DNA from 3 places in the Paenibacillus segetis genome. Region 1 is predicted to be linked to each of the others. Evidence: riboswitches for the same ligand, from Rfam matches in the RefSeq annotation. Region 1 holds a riboswitch; each other region holds the start of a gene.

Region 1 (5,828 bases):
GAGTAAAGCACGGTAGGGATTATAGCGAAATTTTGTCCGATATGACAGAGGCTGTATCACGGATTGGGGATAGTTATATTTTTTTTGAGATGGATTCATCAGACTGGGAAGGACTACCCGAGGAAGAAAGACACGAGGTTCATGAGGCATTGGCGGAGGATTTGTTCTATGCACTTGGAACACAGTCCGTAATCGAGGTTGGATGTGCAGTCGTGATTCATGACTTGGAGAACCATGTAATTAATTTCCTGATAGGCGAAGAGGAACTCACCTCTGTTAAGCTGGTTTAACGGGGGCCGACCCAACTAATTTTGATTGAGGCCATTTGAGTGGTAAAATAGTAGATCAAGAATAATAATGATCTATGCTTATATAGTTCTGTATGTGATTAAGAATATTGGGTGCTTGTCTCACGTATGACCGATAGGTGTGGGGAATATAATAAACTGTGTAAATTTTAGAAGTTCTGAAAGAACGGGAGGAAGAAGAATGCCGTTTACACCGCAAGAAGTAGAAGCGCATTTGGAGAAGCTGGAAGGGTGGGAGTTGGAAGAAGGGCGATGGATTGTACGTAAATATTCGTTCTCCAACTTTATGAAAGGTATTGCATTCGTTGACGAGGTGGCTGCAATCTCGGAGGCGTTTAATCATCATCCTTTTATAACCATAGACCATAAGACAGTGACACTTCGCTTGACATCATGGGAAGCTGGCGGGATTACGGCCGTAGACATTAAGGAAGCATATCAGTATAACGAGGCATTTGCAAAATACAGTGGTTAATGGATACGTCTGATAGCGCTTTCTGAGGCTGTTGACATGGCCATGCAGGGAGAATAGTAAGGCTATAGCTTAATTGGGCACAGAGTAGCCCTAGAGCGGCCCTGCGTTGTGTTTGTAATGCTAAAGATCTGTTGCTCTTTTTTTTCCTCTATAGTAAGGACAACGCCCGTCAGGAAATGGAACATATACCTGACGGGCGTTTGTGTATAGCATGTTATTTTTTCTCCGCAAGCCATAAAGCGACGTTGGCAATTTCTTCTTCTTTCAGTTTATCTTTGAACGAAGGCATATTGCCATTACCTTTAGTAATAATTCCGTAGAGTTGCTCGGCAGAGAGCTCAGCGCCAATCTTCTGTAGATTTGGTCCAACATTTCCTTGTAGTTGATCACCATGACAACTGATGCAATTGTTCGCGACAATGGTTTCTGCTTGTTCTGCACTTAACGTAACTTCCGGCATTTGAGGTTTATTTTCTTGTGCAACTTCTTCTTTGCCTGGTAAGGAGAACATTAATACAACGGCCAATCCGCACGCGACGATGAATAATCCGCTCATGATCCACTTTTGCATTCCGATCGTCCCTCCAAATGTAAACTATCCCTTTCATTATAACGGAACCTGTCATCGGATCAAGATATTTGTGTCAAAAAAAGCAATTTTTATTATATATAATATTCAAAATACCTGAAATAATGTGTTAATTATCATAGTCTATTGTGATTTTGGTTATTGAGAGTTTGGTTCGATCCCTTTATAAACCATACAATAAAATGGTTTGGATACTCCTCCAGGCGTCATTTTTTCGTATAGATCAGTAATTGTAAAGCCAGCCTTTTGGTAAGCTCGGATTGCCCGGGTATTCCAGGTCAATACCTCCAAATCTATCACATGTTTTGGTTTTCGACGCAGGGCTTCCTCTACAATAGTCAATACAAATGACTTACCCATTCCATGACCGCATAGATCAGGTCTCATCCCAATCCCAAGTCTTGTCACATCGGTAAGTGGGAAGTATTGAGCAAATCCAGAGAGAACACCATTCTCGTCCACTAGAGAAACGTACTGCTCGGCCCGTATAACGGGGTTACCGAACTCTACATCGAGCGCCTTCATTTGTTCCCAAGGGAGCCAACTGTAGACATCGTAAGGAGAGTCGTAGCGCCACGTGCTGATTGATGCTCCGTGATTATCTTCCATAGGGACTATCTTGAACTGGGGATTGGGTTTATCCATCTTTATGCCTCCTTGGACCGTAGGAATGCCGCGTTATGCGATCTCCAGCAGAATTGTTTTACCCTCACTGTAACGGGATTTTATGTCATTGTAAAGGTTCTTAGGTTTAAGATATTGTGGAAAGGGGTAATTTTCTATAGAAGAGTTAACCCAAAAAGTAGCTATTGATGATGAAGTGACGATTTCCATGTCGAAGCAGCGGTATTTTTACGAGCGTAATATAGGGGAATAGGTAGGCATCTGGAGCATTTTGCAGAAATATTTACTCTCATGCCGATTTACCTTTTATTTAAATTTAGAATGAAAAAAACCACAATCAATTCCGGAAAGAATCGATCATGGTATGAGATTTATACATCGTTATATTAAATATGAGGAGTTTCAGAAAAATCAGGATTCAGCCGCAAAGACCGAGTAGCTGTATTGGCTCAAAATTCGTTTAGCGCCAAGGTACCGTTGTTTATAGTAGCTGTTACTTAGACTGTCAGTGCGGATTCCTTTCGATGAAGAGGAGTGTGCAAACTTTCCATCACCAATGTAAATACCGACATGAGATACTCCATTTCCTAACGTGTTGAAGAAAACGAGATCTCCTTCTCTTAATTGACTCTTAGATACTGGCGTCCCTTGCTTGTATTGAGCCGCAGATGTACGAGCAAGACTTACGCCCATTTTCTTGAAGACGTATTGTGTGAACCCAGAACAATCAAATCCACTTGTAGTAATTCCACCAAACTTATAGGGTGTACCGTACACCGAGCTGACGACAGATACTAATGTGCTTTTGTCTGAGGTGTCAGCGGAAGCACTACCAGCTCCTACTCCCATTGTGAACAAAATGGCTAAGCTCGTTACCGCTGCTGTCAATGTCTTTCTCAAGATGTCAAATCCCTTCCAGTGCCTGCGAGGTTAGCTTAAGGATTCGGTTGAAGGTCCCCTATGATCACTCTGAAACGAGATCAATTCACCCATCATGGATCCCCCGTTTCCCCGGTGCCGGGAATTCGGCTGTTCAATATTGTGCACCTGAAAATAGACGTCGTTTTAAAAACATAGATTACAAATTTGTTACTATTTACTCTGGTTATTTTATCAAAGAGATAAAGGTTTTACAAGTTTGATCAGCCAAATGTATTATTTTACCTTAAAACTATCATCGACCTGTTTATGATTCCCGCTTTTGTGGTAATAATTCCTGAGCAGGAAAATAAAAAAACCCGCAGAAAGGATCTACGGGTTTTGCATACTTATAGTTGTTGTTTACTCTACATCATCGTGATCTTCAGTATCCGAAGTAACTTGTTCGAACTTATCTGTACTAAGAATACGTTTAGCCCCGACATAGCGTTTAACATAATAATCATCGCTAAGTTTGCTGATAACTACTCCCTTAGAAGAAGAAGCATGAGCAAATTTCCCGTCGCTAACCATAACGCCGACGTGTGAAACGCCTTTGCCATTGGTATTAAAGAATACCAAATCTCCTGGAATCAATTCATCCTTGGATACTGCAGTTCCCATCTTATATTGGGATCCCGATTGATGTGGTAGCTCGATACCGAGCTTGCCAAATACAAACATCGTGAATCCAGAGCAGTCAAATCCAGAAGTTGTGGTTCCACCGGATGCATACTTGCTACCAAGAGCTTTATCGACGGCGCTGTCTAGCTTAGAATCTGCGAAAGCGCTACCAGTTCCCAGTGTAAATAATAAGGCACAACCTACGGCTACTGCAGTTAACTTTTTCTTCAAAACAGGTCAAGCTCCTTCCAATGCCTACGAGGTTAGCTTAAGGATTCGGTTGAAGGTCCCCTATGATCCCTCTGAAGCGAGATCAATTCACCCAAAGTGGTTCCCCCGTTCCCCGTTAAGGGAATTCGGCTGAGATAATAACTTCCGAGATTACATATTCTACATCTAGATTTAAATTCCTGCTAAAGGTAACAAAAATAATTACAAAGTTGTTACTGCTGTTATTGTAACAGGGCTAGGTATCTTTTGGCAATGGTTAAATAACGAGAATTACAGACTGATATAGAAGACAAGACCTCCGTATATTAACGGAGGTCTTGTTATTAAAGGGAATATGAAGTTTGGTAGTGTTCGGATAAATTTAACTTTTTTGTGACTTCGTTTGCCAGAGATGATATTGAGAGGTTACTTGCCAAACTTTAAATATACTTTGGAATAAAGGGTGAGCCTGTTGCAAGATCAGAGCGAGCAAACCCGTCCAAATCCATGAAACGGCTCCAAATAACATAAACACAGCGAACGTAGAGATTCCTAGAATGAGCGTAATTCCAATTCCCGGCAGTAGATGCCTTATGCAGGTTAATAAGGAACTCCAGGTTCCCACCTTGAACAGATATCCGAATTGAGCGAATAGCAGACATTGACGGATGAGCCATCCATAACAGATCCAACCTAACACATATCCTCCTGTAGTCAGCAGGATAGGAAGGCTTCCTCCTGATTGCAGTAACCGGGGCCAGAGCACATATAGCTTGGGTGCAATCCAAAACGCTGGGCCCAGAATAAGAGCAAGCTCCAGAATATAAAAGAAAAAGAGGGGCTTCCAGAACTCTTTCATACCTCTAAAGAACGGTAATCCGGATTTCTGTGATTCCTGCGGAATGAGTCCGTATAAAATGCCTGCTTGGATCAGAGGGGTCAGTAGTAAGCGAATAGCCACCATTCCGATCAAAATCAAGCAATACACTCTAATGTCGTGATTTTGCTGCAACCCGATTTGTCCTTCTATGAGGAACAAAACCCGGCTTAAGTCGCTAAGTGAAGGATCAGGATATCTTTGCAGCACCGCTGTGACGACGGTATCGACCAGTCGGTACAAGAAGAACCCCCAGAGAAGTTGATAAAGAAACAGAATAATGACGGAGGGAAACTGCTTCTTTAGACGCTCCCATCCACTGCGAACATAGGTCATAACTTACCCTCCTAAAAGTCTTGCGTGCAATAACCTCGATGAAATACATCGGGCAAAACTTACTTCGTAAGTATCAGCTTAGTTTTGCGTGTAATAACCTCGATGAAATACGTCGAACAGAACTTATTTCGTAAGCATCACCACAGAAATGATCCGAGCACAGCCTCCAGTAGTTTGACGATCCCGAGGTTGGAGCGAGTACGAAGTGTTCCATCGACCTCAGCCTTTAAAAAATTGTTGATATGCTTGTTCTCTAGCACAAGCGAATAGTCAGGGTCGATCATAGCCCAAGCCAATGGTTCTTTATATTGCAGCTTCAACTCTACCTTGCTGTCTTCTCCACTCCATACTTTCCGAGTGGTATGTCCATCCTTAAAGGTAAATAATATTGGAATCTTAGGGGCTGTTGCCCCTATCTGGCTAATATCGACGATGGATTCGAACAGCGGGTCATTCCCCTGGCTGATCGAATTCACGGTGATGTTATCAATGGAGTAATCAGTCATCTTTCCGTCATAAACATATTGTTTGAAATATGGCTTCCAGCTACGTCCAGTAACTTGTTCCACGATTCTTTGGAAATCGGTCGTCGTTGGGTGCCTGAACCGATATTTATGGGCATAGGTAGTTAAAATTCTGCTCATGGTCTTGTTACCAACCTGACGTTCAATATCGAGTAGAACAAGCTTACCACGGTAATATACATTTTTTGCGTAATTGTCACTTGAACCATACTTCCAGGCTACCTGTGTCAATGATATTGGTGAAGAGATCATCGCGACCTGGAGTGGGAGATTAGGCTTGATGCCGAATTCTTGTTCCATTAATTTGTCTTCTAAGTAGGAGGTGAACCCTTCGTCCAACCAG
Region 2 (5,828 bases), on a different contig from region 1:
CGTGTCTCACTTGACGAGAAATTTAAGCTAATCGAACGGGATGAGGAGCGGACTTCAAAGGCAGCGGAAAATCTGGGACGCAGCATTGGTCTAGAGTCGGTATCGAGGATTGAAGCTTTTGATAACTCGAATATTCAAGGGACGAACCCAGTATCGGCCATGATTGTGTTTATTGATGGGAAGCCAGCTAAGAAGGAATACCGTAAATACAAAGTGAAGACCGTTCAAGGACCAGACGATTATGAGACCATGCGTGAGGTTATTCGTCGCAGGTATGAACGGGTGCTTAAGGACAATCTTGTAAGGCCTGATCTCATTGTTGTAGATGGAGGGAAAGGCCAAATTTCAGCAGCAATAGATGTGTTGCAGAATGAGCTAGGATTGTACATCCCTGTCTGTGGTCTTGTGAAGGATGCGAAGCATAAGACGGCGCAGTTGATGGTGGGGGATCCACCGGAGCCGGTTCATCTTCCACGTGACAGTCAGGAATTCTATCTTCTGCAGAGAATACAGGATGAGGTGCACCGTTTTGCTATCTCATTCCACCGTGAGCAGCGTGCGAAGTCGATGGTGACCTCTAGGTTGGATTCCATTCCTGGAATTGGTGAGAAGCGCCGTAAGCTCTTGCTGAAACATTTTGGCTCACTCAAAAAAATAAAAGAGGCCTCAGTCGAAGACTTTCGGCCCCTCTCAATTGGCGAGAAGCTCGCCAATCAAATTATAAACGCCCTTCGGGATGAGGAATCGTGATCAGCGGTTCCTCTCTTTTTTGTGTGAAGGGTACTTTGCGCTCTTTGCTTGGTGGGTTGAATAGATAGATCACATAAGCAACGACGGCAGGGAGGATGATGTAGAACACCCCTGCTGCCAAGTTGATGGATCCTCCCATAAACATAAGGCTCAATGCCATCAGAATGCTATCAAAGATAACATGCGAGAAGACCGCGGCGATGTAACCATAACGCAGAAAGATGAAACTGAATAACAGTCCGATAATACATAATTCAATTGGCCGTGTAATGACGGGGTAGATTGGGTATAAAGTGTGTCCTAAAGCCCAAATCATCGTCGTAATGAAACTAGCCAAGAATGTGCTGCGAACCATTTTCTTTACCATCGGGATCCCGAATAGGCGATACACAGCTTCTTCACCGATACCTGCAACCCATGCGAGTAGTGGGAACAGTAACGGATATAATAGGTTGTACGGTGATTGAGAAGCATCTGTAGTGGACCAGAAGTGGATCGTTTGATCCAGGATAATAAAGATAATCGACTGAACACCGAGTAGAATGAAAGCCCAAGCGTAACCGTTTGCCATGGAGGACAAAATGTGTCGCCCATAACCAGGCTCTTTAGCGCGAGCCCATAAATTATGGCCATTCTGCCGTAACAATCCATCACCGCCAACAAGAGAGAAATATACAGAGGCGGCCATGATCAATGATAATACTCCCTGTACCACAAAGCCGATGAGGAGGATTAATGGCTCTCCGCCCTCTTTTTGCAGGTATGGAAGCATATTGATCGCTCCGACCATGGTTAGAACAAAGTAACAGCTAGACAGAAATATTCCGCGCTTAAATGAGGAGTGCCTGCGAGCTTTGACGCTGAAAATAATAGCTAGAATACCTAACACGAAGGTTAGAAGTGCATATCCTCCAAATGTAAGCCAATAAGCAATTTGTGTCTGATCCTTCACGTAATTCAGATGAGCCTGGGGTGTATCAAAGTAAGATTCCATTGAGGATACTTGCCCGTATTCAAAACGGAAATCTAGGTAACCTTGGGATTGTCCTGATGTATAGCCCTTAAACTGATATCGGATGCCTACCTCATCTTCCTCTGAAACAAGATCTAACTTATTTCTGTCGAAACCAAATACCTTCAAGTACTTAGTAGCCAGTGCATCCTTTTCATTTAGCCCCAAATTCCCTTCACGTGCCAGTAGGGATTCGGTTGATTCAGATCCTATTAATAGCATCAAATCTTTAGTTGAATTTCCTGCCGAGCCAATCTTTTCAAAACCGACCACTTGCCCTGTTGTTAAATGAACGTCCACAGTCACTGCGGAGTGAACTGCATCTGGATTTTCAAAACGAACACGGAACATTTCAAGTGGAAATTTCTCGCCGTACGATTTCAAATACGATTCCATTAGTTTTTCTTTAGTTAAATAACCGTACATCTCAGAATGGGCCTCGTAGGTAACTAATGCTTTTTCCATATCACCAGAAATGCCTAAAGTTGATTCCATAAATTTTGCTGCGGAATTCTTGGCCTGATCTTTTGTGATGACATTCTTGGATTGCTCCACCTGAAGCGTATCTGACAAGATACTAGGAAGCACTTGCACATATACAAATATAATGAGGCCAATAGCGGCTAATATCCAAAGTGTCCTCGTTTTTAAATTGCGCCCGATTGGGTTAACAGCAGCTTTCATTGTAAAACCCCTTTGAATGAATTTTTGAAAATTTACAACATTTCGATCAATGTTCATCACAGTAAAGATAACACAGGCCGAATACAATCGCCAGAAGTGTGTACGAAATATTGAAAAACTGCAATAACATCGGTAAGGATTAGCAATGCTGGGATAAGGGATTACCCTGAACGTTGTTTCGGTACTTTTAAGCTTTTTTCAATGTTTTTCATGGAAATAAAGCTTTGTGAAGGGGGAAAATAAAGATTATAATCCATTTGGGAAAATGAAATGTAAATAAATGAAAATATGAATGGCCGAATTTCTGTGTGAAAACGGGGGAACCAGTCTTTAGGGGTGAATTTTATTTCAGCGCTTGGGTTATACATCCGGTGATGAAATAAATAGGGCAACTGTGCATGTCCGAATCCGTCAGCTAACCTCGTAGGCCTTTGCAGCAGGAGCCCAAACACCGAGAGGCATTGGATTTCCAGTGTCTTTTTTTCTTGTTCTTGTCTTACTACAGTGATGAGGTGAGCGTGTGATATCAAAATGGTTCAAGCTTTCCCCGCCGCGCGTGTTAGTGTTAGGATTTGCGGCGATTATTCTGACTGGAGCACTTTTATTGATGCTTCCTATTTCGCATACTAATGGGGGGACGTTACCTTTTGTAGATGCTCTTTTTACCTCAACCTCGGCGACCTGTGTAACTGGATTGATTGTTCGAGATACGGGGACTTATTTTTCTACATTCGGTCAAGTTGTAATTATGTTGTTGATTCAGGTCGGCGGCCTTGGTTTTATGACGATGGCAACCTTGTTCTCTTTGGCATTCAAGCGAAAAATATCGCTCAAGGACCGCTTGTTGCTTCAAGAGGCTATGAATCAAAACTCGATGGAAGGCATTGTACGTTTGATTCGTAAAGTATTGATGTATTCGTTAGTGATTGAATCATGTGCCGCGATATTGTATAGCATTCGTTGGGCTTTTGATATGCCACTGGGTCGAGCCATTTATTTTGGTATCTTTCATTCGGTCGCGATGTTTAATAATGCTGGATTTGATTTGTTTGGTGGATTTCGGAGTTTGACGATGTATGTTGGGGATCCCATCGTTAACTTCGTTACGATGTTCTTAATTGTAACGGGGGGCATCGGGTTTATCGTAATGTCAGACTTGATCGATTTCCGTAACCGCCGTAGATTATCTCTTCACTCTAAGGTGGTACTATCCATGACGTCCGCACTGATCATACTTGGAGCAATCGTAATTTTTATATTTGAATTCACGAACACGAAGACGCTGGGACCACTCAGTTGGGGTGAGAAGATATGGAGTGCTTTCTTCCAGTCCGTCACACCGCGTACAGCAGGTGCGAATACGGTGGACATTGGTGCATTAAGACAAGCGACACAGTTCTTTATGATTATCTTGATGTTCATCGGGGCATCACCTGGTTCTACAGGTGGTGGGGTTAAGACAACAACCTTTACAATTTTGATCGGCGCAGTCTTCTCGATGATTCGTGGCCGTTCCGATCTTGTAATATTCCGTTACCGTTTGGCACAGGAGCGTATTTTTAAAGCGGTGACGATTACCATGTTGTCGCTATTTCTCGTCATAGTCGTCGCCATGGTATTGTCTACGACGGAGGACGTTAGCTTCCTGAGCATTCTATTTGAGACCACATCGGCGTTTGGTACGGTAGGGCTGACGATGGGGATCACAGGGAAGTTAACCGTCATAGGGAAGATTATTATTAGTCTCACTATGTTTGCTGGACGTTTAGGGCCTTTAACATTAGCTTATGCACTTGGTCCTAAGAAGGGTAAGGAATTGTATCGCTATCCAGAAGGTAAAATGATAATAGGATAAGGAGTTTGGCAAAACACATGAAAAAACAGCAGTTTGTAGTCATCGGATTAGGGCGATTTGGTTCAAGTCTTGCATTGGAATTGATGGATCTTGGTTACGAGGTTCTCGGTATAGACCAAGACGAAGAGATCGTAAATGACTTGAGTAATCGGCTCACACATGCCGTTGTAGCGGATACTACGGAAGAAGAGGTACTTAGATCGCTAGGGGTTCGCAATTTTGATTGTGGTATTGTGGCCATGGGTAGTGACATCCAAAGGAGTATTCTAACCGCGATTCTGTTGAAGGATCTAGGGATCAAGACTGTAGTAGCTAAAGCCATTTCCGTCTTGCACGGCCGTGCGCTTGAAAGACTTGGTGTTGACCGCGTCATTTTTCCGGAACGAGACATGGGAATTCGAGTTGCTCATCAGCTCGTGACTCCGAATCTGCTGGATTTTATCGAATTATCCAAAGAATACAGTATTGTGGAAATGATTGTACCGCCTTGCCTGCATAACAAAAATGTTGGAGAACTGAATCCGCGTGCCCGTTTCGGGTGTAGCATCGTCGCGATTCATCGAGTAAACGATATGATCGTAGCCCCAACCGCCATGGATCAATTGTTTACAGGCGATATTATGGTCATTATTGGTTCTAATAAAAATGTTGAGGAATTCAAATCATTCATTAATGAAGAATAATGTGATCCTGTAGTTGGAGTGGGTTGAAGATGGAATCGGCAACAAGCCTAGCAATCTCGCATGATATTATGCTAGTAATACTTATTTTAACTATAGGGATGTTCTCAGGAAAATTAGCTTCCTGGCTGAAATTGCCGGACGTTGCGGTGTTTATTGCTATAGGTATGGTATTTGGTCCTGGTTTGAACTTGATCCATGAACCAAGCGGTTCTCTGATCAATCAAATGATTCTTACTGTCGGTTCAGTATTCATTTTGTTTGATGGAGGCCGGAATCTAAAGCTTAGTGGGTTGCGTAAAGTATGGATTACACTTTCGTTATTGAGTCTTCCGGGCGTATTGATCACTATGTTTATCGTGGGCACAGGTGTACATTATTTGTTTGGAGTTGATTGGAGCTTTTCCTTTCTGGCTGCTGCGGTCATTGCGTCTACTGATCCAGCTTCGATTATTCCCGTTTTTAAGCAGGTCAAAATTAAGGAAAGAGTACGTGAGACTGTGGAAAGTGAGTCGGCATTTAATGATGCTACAGGTTCTATTCTGACATTCTCTATGCTTGCTATAGTTATGGGAAGTGGCTCATTGAGTATTGGCTCGATGTCTTGGGACTTTGTAAAGACCGCTTTTGGTGGCATCTTAGTTGGGATTGTTGTCTCGGCCCTGTTTACTTATCTAAGTGGACATGTGCGTCGTGGAATTCTACAGGAATATGCAAGTATTGTTATGATCATATGCGGCCTTGCTGCATATTGGTTAGGAGATGTACTCCATGTTAGCGGGTTTATGGCTACATTTGTAGCTGGTATCATATGGGGTAATGCGGAGACGTTCAAATTATCGCTGAA
Region 3 (5,828 bases), on a different contig from region 1:
ATCACTGCCGACTCTACATTCGGCTGCGGGATAAAGACGGTGTGTGGCACCTTACAGATCAATTCAGGCTCACTATAATACTGAACGGCGATACTGAGGCTACCATACTCCTTACCTCCTGGAGAGGCTGCCATGCGCTCTGCTACTTCCTTCTGGATCATCACGACGATATGTTCAAGGGGAAGCTTCTCTTCCAATAGCTTCATCAGGATCGGAGTCGTCACGTAATAAGGTAAATTAGCTACAACGCTAACGCCACTAACGTCACCAAACTCCGTTTCAAATAAGGATCGTAAATCCAGCTTCAATACGTCACCATGAATGACGTTAATTTGCGGGTAGGGCTCTAGAACCTCCCGAAGAATAGGAATCAAGCGTTGGTCGATCTCTACGGCCGCTACTTTACCCGCCTCCTGAGCAAGCTTCTCCGTGAGCGCTCCAATACCGGGACCAATCTCTAGTGCCCCCTTGGACTTGTCCAGCCCCGCTGCAGCCACAATCTTACTGAGAATATTCTGATCGATCAGAAAATTCTGACCGAGGCTTTTTTTGAACTTAAACCCATGCCGCGAAATAATCTCCTTCGTGCGGCGCGGTGTTGATACTTCTTCCATTATACTCATGACAAGTTATACCCCTTTGTCTTCCAATTGTGCCAGTGCGGCCACGAATTCTTCACGGCTAATTCTGAACACCGTCATTCGTTTATAAAATTGTTTACCGTTGCAATATCCGATACCAAGTAGTTCTCCCATAATTCTTCGCCGGGCTGCTGCTTCTGGATGGACGATGAGTCCTGCAGCAATCAGATCGTCCCAATCGATTAAGCCGGCTTCCCCAGCAACCTCGCTACGTACATTGTCTAACGCCTCGCGTATGACCTCAGGCGATGCATTCTCCACCCCGATATCACCGCGCTTGGTCGCGTCAGCTTCCCGAAGGAAGGCATGTTTACAACCTGGAACCCGATTGGCCACAATTTTGCGAATACGCTCACCGGCATGGTCAGGATCTGTAAAAATAATGACCCCCCGCCGCTCCTGTGCTAGAGCAATCTTCCGTAGCGTCATTTCATTAATCGCAGAACCACCTGTTTCTATCGTATCGGCTTCTACCGCCCGTTTCACGGCAACCGTATCATCTCGGCCCTCCACCACAATGACCTCTTTAATCATGTCATTCCTTCCTTCCTTATCACAACAAAAAGAAGAGGATAAATCCTCTTCTTGAACCCATCTATTTATTAAACTAATACTATCCGATTCCTCATGCAAAGTAAAACTAGCTTAGCCTAGTTCAACTCAGGTTTGGTAGGACCAATGACATAGACTGTACGGCCCTTCTTACGGCCAAACTGGTTGGCAGCCTTCAGGCTATCGTAATAAACGTCAATCTTGTTGCCTTTAATTGCACCACCAGTATCCTCGGCACGACGGAAGCCAACGCCTTCGATATAGACCCACCATCCCATAGGGACAATGTTCTTATCAACGGCTATCGTTCTCCCTTCTTGTACGCGGGTACCGGAAGCAGTCTTCGTACCTATGCCATCCTCCTCAGCAGAGTAGGCAGTTAGCGTGACGTTTTTGATCATCTTTTTATATTTAAACGAGACGCCACCTTTAGACGTTAGTCCACTAATATCGACCCCACCCTCTTTCCGGGTGATGCTGGCAGACAGAACGGCTGTCGGTTTCTTCGTGCCTACGGCAATTACTTTCGGCTGAGCGGCCTTCGAGACCTCTTTGCCTAACCAATGCTTAGATACGAAAACTCCGTCTTCATATACTTTCTCTATGTTGTGTGTAACCAGTCCTTCGCTTCCCTGCTGAATCACCTTCGTCTTGCCTTTAAGCAATTCTGGATCAGCAGTCTTAACGATTGTGAATGGTACAGTCTCTTGCTGTTGCACCGTATGTTTGTCGACCCGGACAATACGAATCTCCAAATCAGACTTAAGTGCACTAGTTAGAGCAGGAGTAACTTTATCTGCTGGGTCCAAGGATACACCAAGCTCCTTGATTGCGCCCTCTACGTTGTTTTGTGTTGTAAAATGGGTTCTAGTTGTTCCATCCGCTATAACCTTTACAGGAATGGCACGTATAATGACAATTCGGTCTCCATCCTTAAGGGTGCTAGCGAGTGAACGCGAAACTTTGTCCTCGGGTTTCAATACGATGGAGTGTTCATCCAACACTTCATTCACTAGCGATTGACGAGTCTCTAAGGGTTGGATCTGACCATCGATGACCAAGCTGATGCTCTTCTTATCTTGGCTATTCAATCCAATCACGGTGATGATAACTACAGCGACTGCCAACAAGCTAATTACAGAAACAAGGCGTAAATTTTCAGGCTTCCAATGCATTGCGTAAGACATGCTGGATGAGCGTGATTCATGGGTTTCCTTTTTGTGGAAAATGCCCATATCTTCCGTCCTCCTTCATAGCCCCGCCGTCTAATTCGATATAAGATACATTTGACGTGACTATTATTCATTTTTACGAAATGCATGAACTACTGCATTTCGCATCCTGCCCCAGTCCGGTCGGCATATGTCATCCTCCTGATTAACAAGAGTATGATGTGCCTATTACATTTATTCAAAATAAAAGAAGCCTAAAGAAAGAGTCAGAGGAACTCCTTCGTGGCTTCCGAGTATCGTGATGTAATAGGATGCACGAGTTGCCTCTCTTAGACGCTTACGAGGTTAGCTGTCGGATTCGGACGCAGAGAGCCGCCCTTTCTCAGTACATTCGCTCATGGCGCAATGACCTCGAATTCACCCCAAAGACCCTATGAAGAAATCAATTACGGTAAGATTGGTAGTTGACCTAATCTATATCGTATCGGTTCCCCCGTTCTCCCATGCAGGAGATTCAGCGAGACTGGTTCATGGAACCATGTGATCGAAGATATCCAAGGATTACCAAATGGCATCATTTTCGATTACTGAAAAGATTCTATCCTGTTTCGATACATGTTGTAAAGGACGAATCAAGCACGTTTTTTTAAAAATATGGTTAAAAAATTGTAATAATCTAGCTTTAAACGGTTAAAATGTATTAATCTTTCCCGATTGCTACCTTTTTCGTCCTTTTTACTCCCGAATTCATCTAATCCCAAATCGTTCCAGTGCATTTTTGGTGGTTATTTCGGCGATTTCCTCAAAGGACATGCCTTTAATCTCTGCCGCCGCTTCCGCAACTAAGCGTACATGTGCAGACTCATTTCTTTTTCCTCGATATGGGTGTGGTGTCAAATATGGGGAATCTGTTTCGATCAATAATCGGTCCATCGGTGTCTGTGCCAAAACCTCTTTTGGTTGTTTAGCGTTTTTAAAAGTGATGGGGCCACCAAACGATAAATGAAATCCCATATCTAGACACATTTTGGCAATTTCCCAGCTTCCAGAGAATGAATGCATCACTCCACCGATCTCACTAGCCTTCTCTTCACGTAAAATCCGTACCACATCTTCATGAGCATCGCGGTTATGGATGCAAATTGGCATCCCTAGACTCCGAGCTAATCCGATTTGATCGCGAAATACCTTATGTTGAACATCTTTAGGGGATGTATCCCAATAATAATCCAAGCCTATTTCACCAATAGCTACTACTTTCTCATGAGCGCATAATTCAGCGATCCAGTCCAAATCGCCCTCACGCATCGTAATCGCATCCTGTGGATGCCATCCCACAGCCGCATAAATGAATTCATGAGCCTCTGCTAATTTCATTGTTGTAGGGATCGTTTCTCGATTAAAACCGATATTGATCATTCGAGTAACCCCGTTCTCCAATGCCCTTGTAATCGTTTCCTCACGGTCTTCATCAAACTGAATAGCATCCAAATGGGTATGAGTATCAAATAGCATCTTGTTGCGCCTCCTATATATGTCTATATTTGAAACAAATCAGCGATTTCTTGGGGAAGTTTATTTAACATAGGTATCAATTTATTATCCGGAAAGTACAAATGAAATTTCCCTCGATGAAGTCCGCTGATCGACCGGACAATATCCGACACCTCAGAAATTTCCCGGAGCCTGTCTTGACGGTCCAAAAGTAATATTTGCTTCTCCCTAAATTCCCCGTCAGGACGAAACACATCATAAGGCAGGTCGGTTGGAAAATCAATCTCCAGATCGTAATCTGGGTTGAGGCCCACCTCTGCAAATGCACGCCGGATTTCCTCAATTAATTCTTTATCAAGAGAATCAGTTTCTACATATTTATACAATTTACGGTCCATAAATCGGCAACAAAGATCACTTAGTAGCTTGTCCTTATCATTTCGCCATTGCATAAATGTAGTTTGAATCAAAGCTTCATCTAATAGTAGATATTCTTGTACCGTTAATTCACGATTGAACAGTCCTGGTAAGGGATCCGGCAAGAAAGCAAAGGAATACCCTTCATTATATAGTTCTTTTGCACGGCGGAAGATTTGTCTCAGAATGATCTCGGAACTACGAGTGACCGGGTGAAAATACACCTGCCAATACATCTGATATCGCGACATTAAATAATCTTCCACAGCATGCATCCCTGATTCCTTTACAACAACTCGGCCTTGAAACGGACGAAGCATCCGCAAAATCCGGTCCATATCTATCGTACCGTAATTAACACCAGTAAAATAAGCGTCCCGAAGTAAGTAATCCATCCGGTCTGCATCTAGTGGACTTGATACCAAATTAACGACAATGGCTTTGTCATAATCTTTGCGGATGACGGCTGCCACCTTATCTGGGAAATCATCACCTAATCTACGTAATACCGCGCCAACCTCCGTGTCACCGAGCAAAATTTTACATGTCCAATCCTCATGGTTCATCTGAAATGCCTGCTCGATTGAATGAGAGAAAGGTCCATGTCCAAGATCGTGAAGCAACGCCGCGCAAAGAGCGACGAGTCTTTCATCTCTTGGCCAATCCGGATACTTACTCTGTTCAAACTGTGAGATGATACGGCGAGTGATTTCATATACTCCTAGTGAGTGTGAGAATCGGCTGTGTTCTGCACCATGAAACGTCAAATAGGATGTCCCAAGCTGCCTAATACGGCGCAGACGCTGAAATTCCGTGGTATTAATCAAGGACCAGATTATCTCATCCTGTACATGAATATAATTATGTACGGGATCTTTGAACACCTTTTCTTCACGTAACTGGCGATGCATGGCTAACACTCCTTATCTCAATATATTTTTTTGAAAACGAAGAGAGATTTTGACCAATGTCGACACAATATGTCGAAAGGTGTCGAAAACTGGCGATGCTTGGATTTCCAAAATGTCGAATTGTGAGAATTGGTTAATTTCACTATAATTATAGGTGGAATATGCCCCTTCAAAACGTAAATATGGAGAAATAAAAGAAATATACCATTAATAGGTTGACTATTTTGGCAATGGTTGGTATTATAATTATCATAAAAGATAGAAGTTTGTCGAATCATGACATATTTAAATTATAGCGAAAGGGGTTATCATCAGTTATGATGAAATCAACCGGTATTGTAAGAAAAGTAGATGAATTAGGTCGGGTTGTTATTCCGATTGAATTACGCCGCACACTGGGCATTGGTGAAAAAGATGCACTTGAAATATATGTAGATGGAGAGCGCATCATGTTGAAGAAATATGAGCCTGCTTGTATCTTCTGTGGCAACGCTGAGAATGTAATCTACTTCAAAGGAAAGATCGTTTGTCACGAATGTATCACTGAAATTCCAACCCCTGTGACAAATTAAGAATTATAGTATATAATAGATTTACTGAAACTGTTAATTCTAACCTTTTTCATATCTCCTTGGTCCCTC

The links. Region 1 has a riboswitch for cyclic di-AMP ahead of IEW05_RS25295 (C40 family peptidase). Riboswitches for the same ligand answer to the same signal wherever they lie in the genome.
Region 2: it holds a riboswitch for cyclic di-AMP, as region 1 does, so the genes downstream of both, IEW05_RS20095 (TrkH family potassium uptake protein) here and IEW05_RS25295 (C40 family peptidase) in region 1, are expected to answer to the same signal.
Region 3: it holds a riboswitch for cyclic di-AMP, as region 1 does, so the genes downstream of both, IEW05_RS24615 (resuscitation-promoting factor) here and IEW05_RS25295 (C40 family peptidase) in region 1, are expected to answer to the same signal.

Annotation. Positions count from the first base shown of each region.
Region 1 is NZ_BMFT01000009.1:28,636-34,463, forward strand. It holds gene IEW05_RS25270 (hypothetical protein) at 1-290, shown strand, start outside; gene IEW05_RS25275 (4a-hydroxytetrahydrobiopterin dehydratase) at 490-783, shown strand; gene IEW05_RS25280 (c-type cytochrome) at 998-1,354, opposite strand; gene IEW05_RS25285 (GNAT family N-acetyltransferase) at 1,511-2,017, opposite strand; gene IEW05_RS25290 (C40 family peptidase) at 2,408-2,896, opposite strand; cyclic di-AMP (ydaO/yuaA leader) riboswitch at 2,901-3,037, opposite strand; gene IEW05_RS25295 (C40 family peptidase) at 3,278-3,769, opposite strand; cyclic di-AMP (ydaO/yuaA leader) riboswitch at 3,776-3,910, opposite strand; gene IEW05_RS25300 (hypothetical protein) at 4,131-4,961, opposite strand; gene IEW05_RS25305 (M1 family metallopeptidase) at 5,099-5,828, opposite strand, start outside.
Region 2 is NZ_BMFT01000003.1:183,312-189,139, reverse strand. It holds gene uvrC (excinuclease ABC subunit UvrC) at 1-750, shown strand, start outside; gene IEW05_RS20100 (CPBP family intramembrane glutamic endopeptidase) at 719-2,446, opposite strand; cyclic di-AMP (ydaO/yuaA leader) riboswitch at 2,731-2,891, shown strand; gene IEW05_RS20095 (TrkH family potassium uptake protein) at 2,967-4,301, shown strand; gene IEW05_RS20090 (potassium channel family protein) at 4,319-4,984, shown strand; gene IEW05_RS20085 (cation:proton antiporter) at 5,014-5,828, shown strand, end outside.
Region 3 is NZ_BMFT01000007.1:61,380-67,207, forward strand. It holds gene rsmA (16S rRNA (adenine(1518)-N(6)/adenine(1519)-N(6))-dimethyltransferase RsmA) at 1-623, opposite strand, end outside; gene rnmV (ribonuclease M5) at 630-1,175, opposite strand; gene IEW05_RS24615 (resuscitation-promoting factor) at 1,292-2,428, opposite strand; cyclic di-AMP (ydaO/yuaA leader) riboswitch at 2,685-2,895, opposite strand; gene IEW05_RS24620 (TatD family hydrolase) at 3,113-3,880, opposite strand; gene IEW05_RS24625 (HD domain-containing protein) at 3,904-5,187, opposite strand; gene IEW05_RS24630 (AbrB/MazE/SpoVT family DNA-binding domain-containing protein) at 5,505-5,759, shown strand.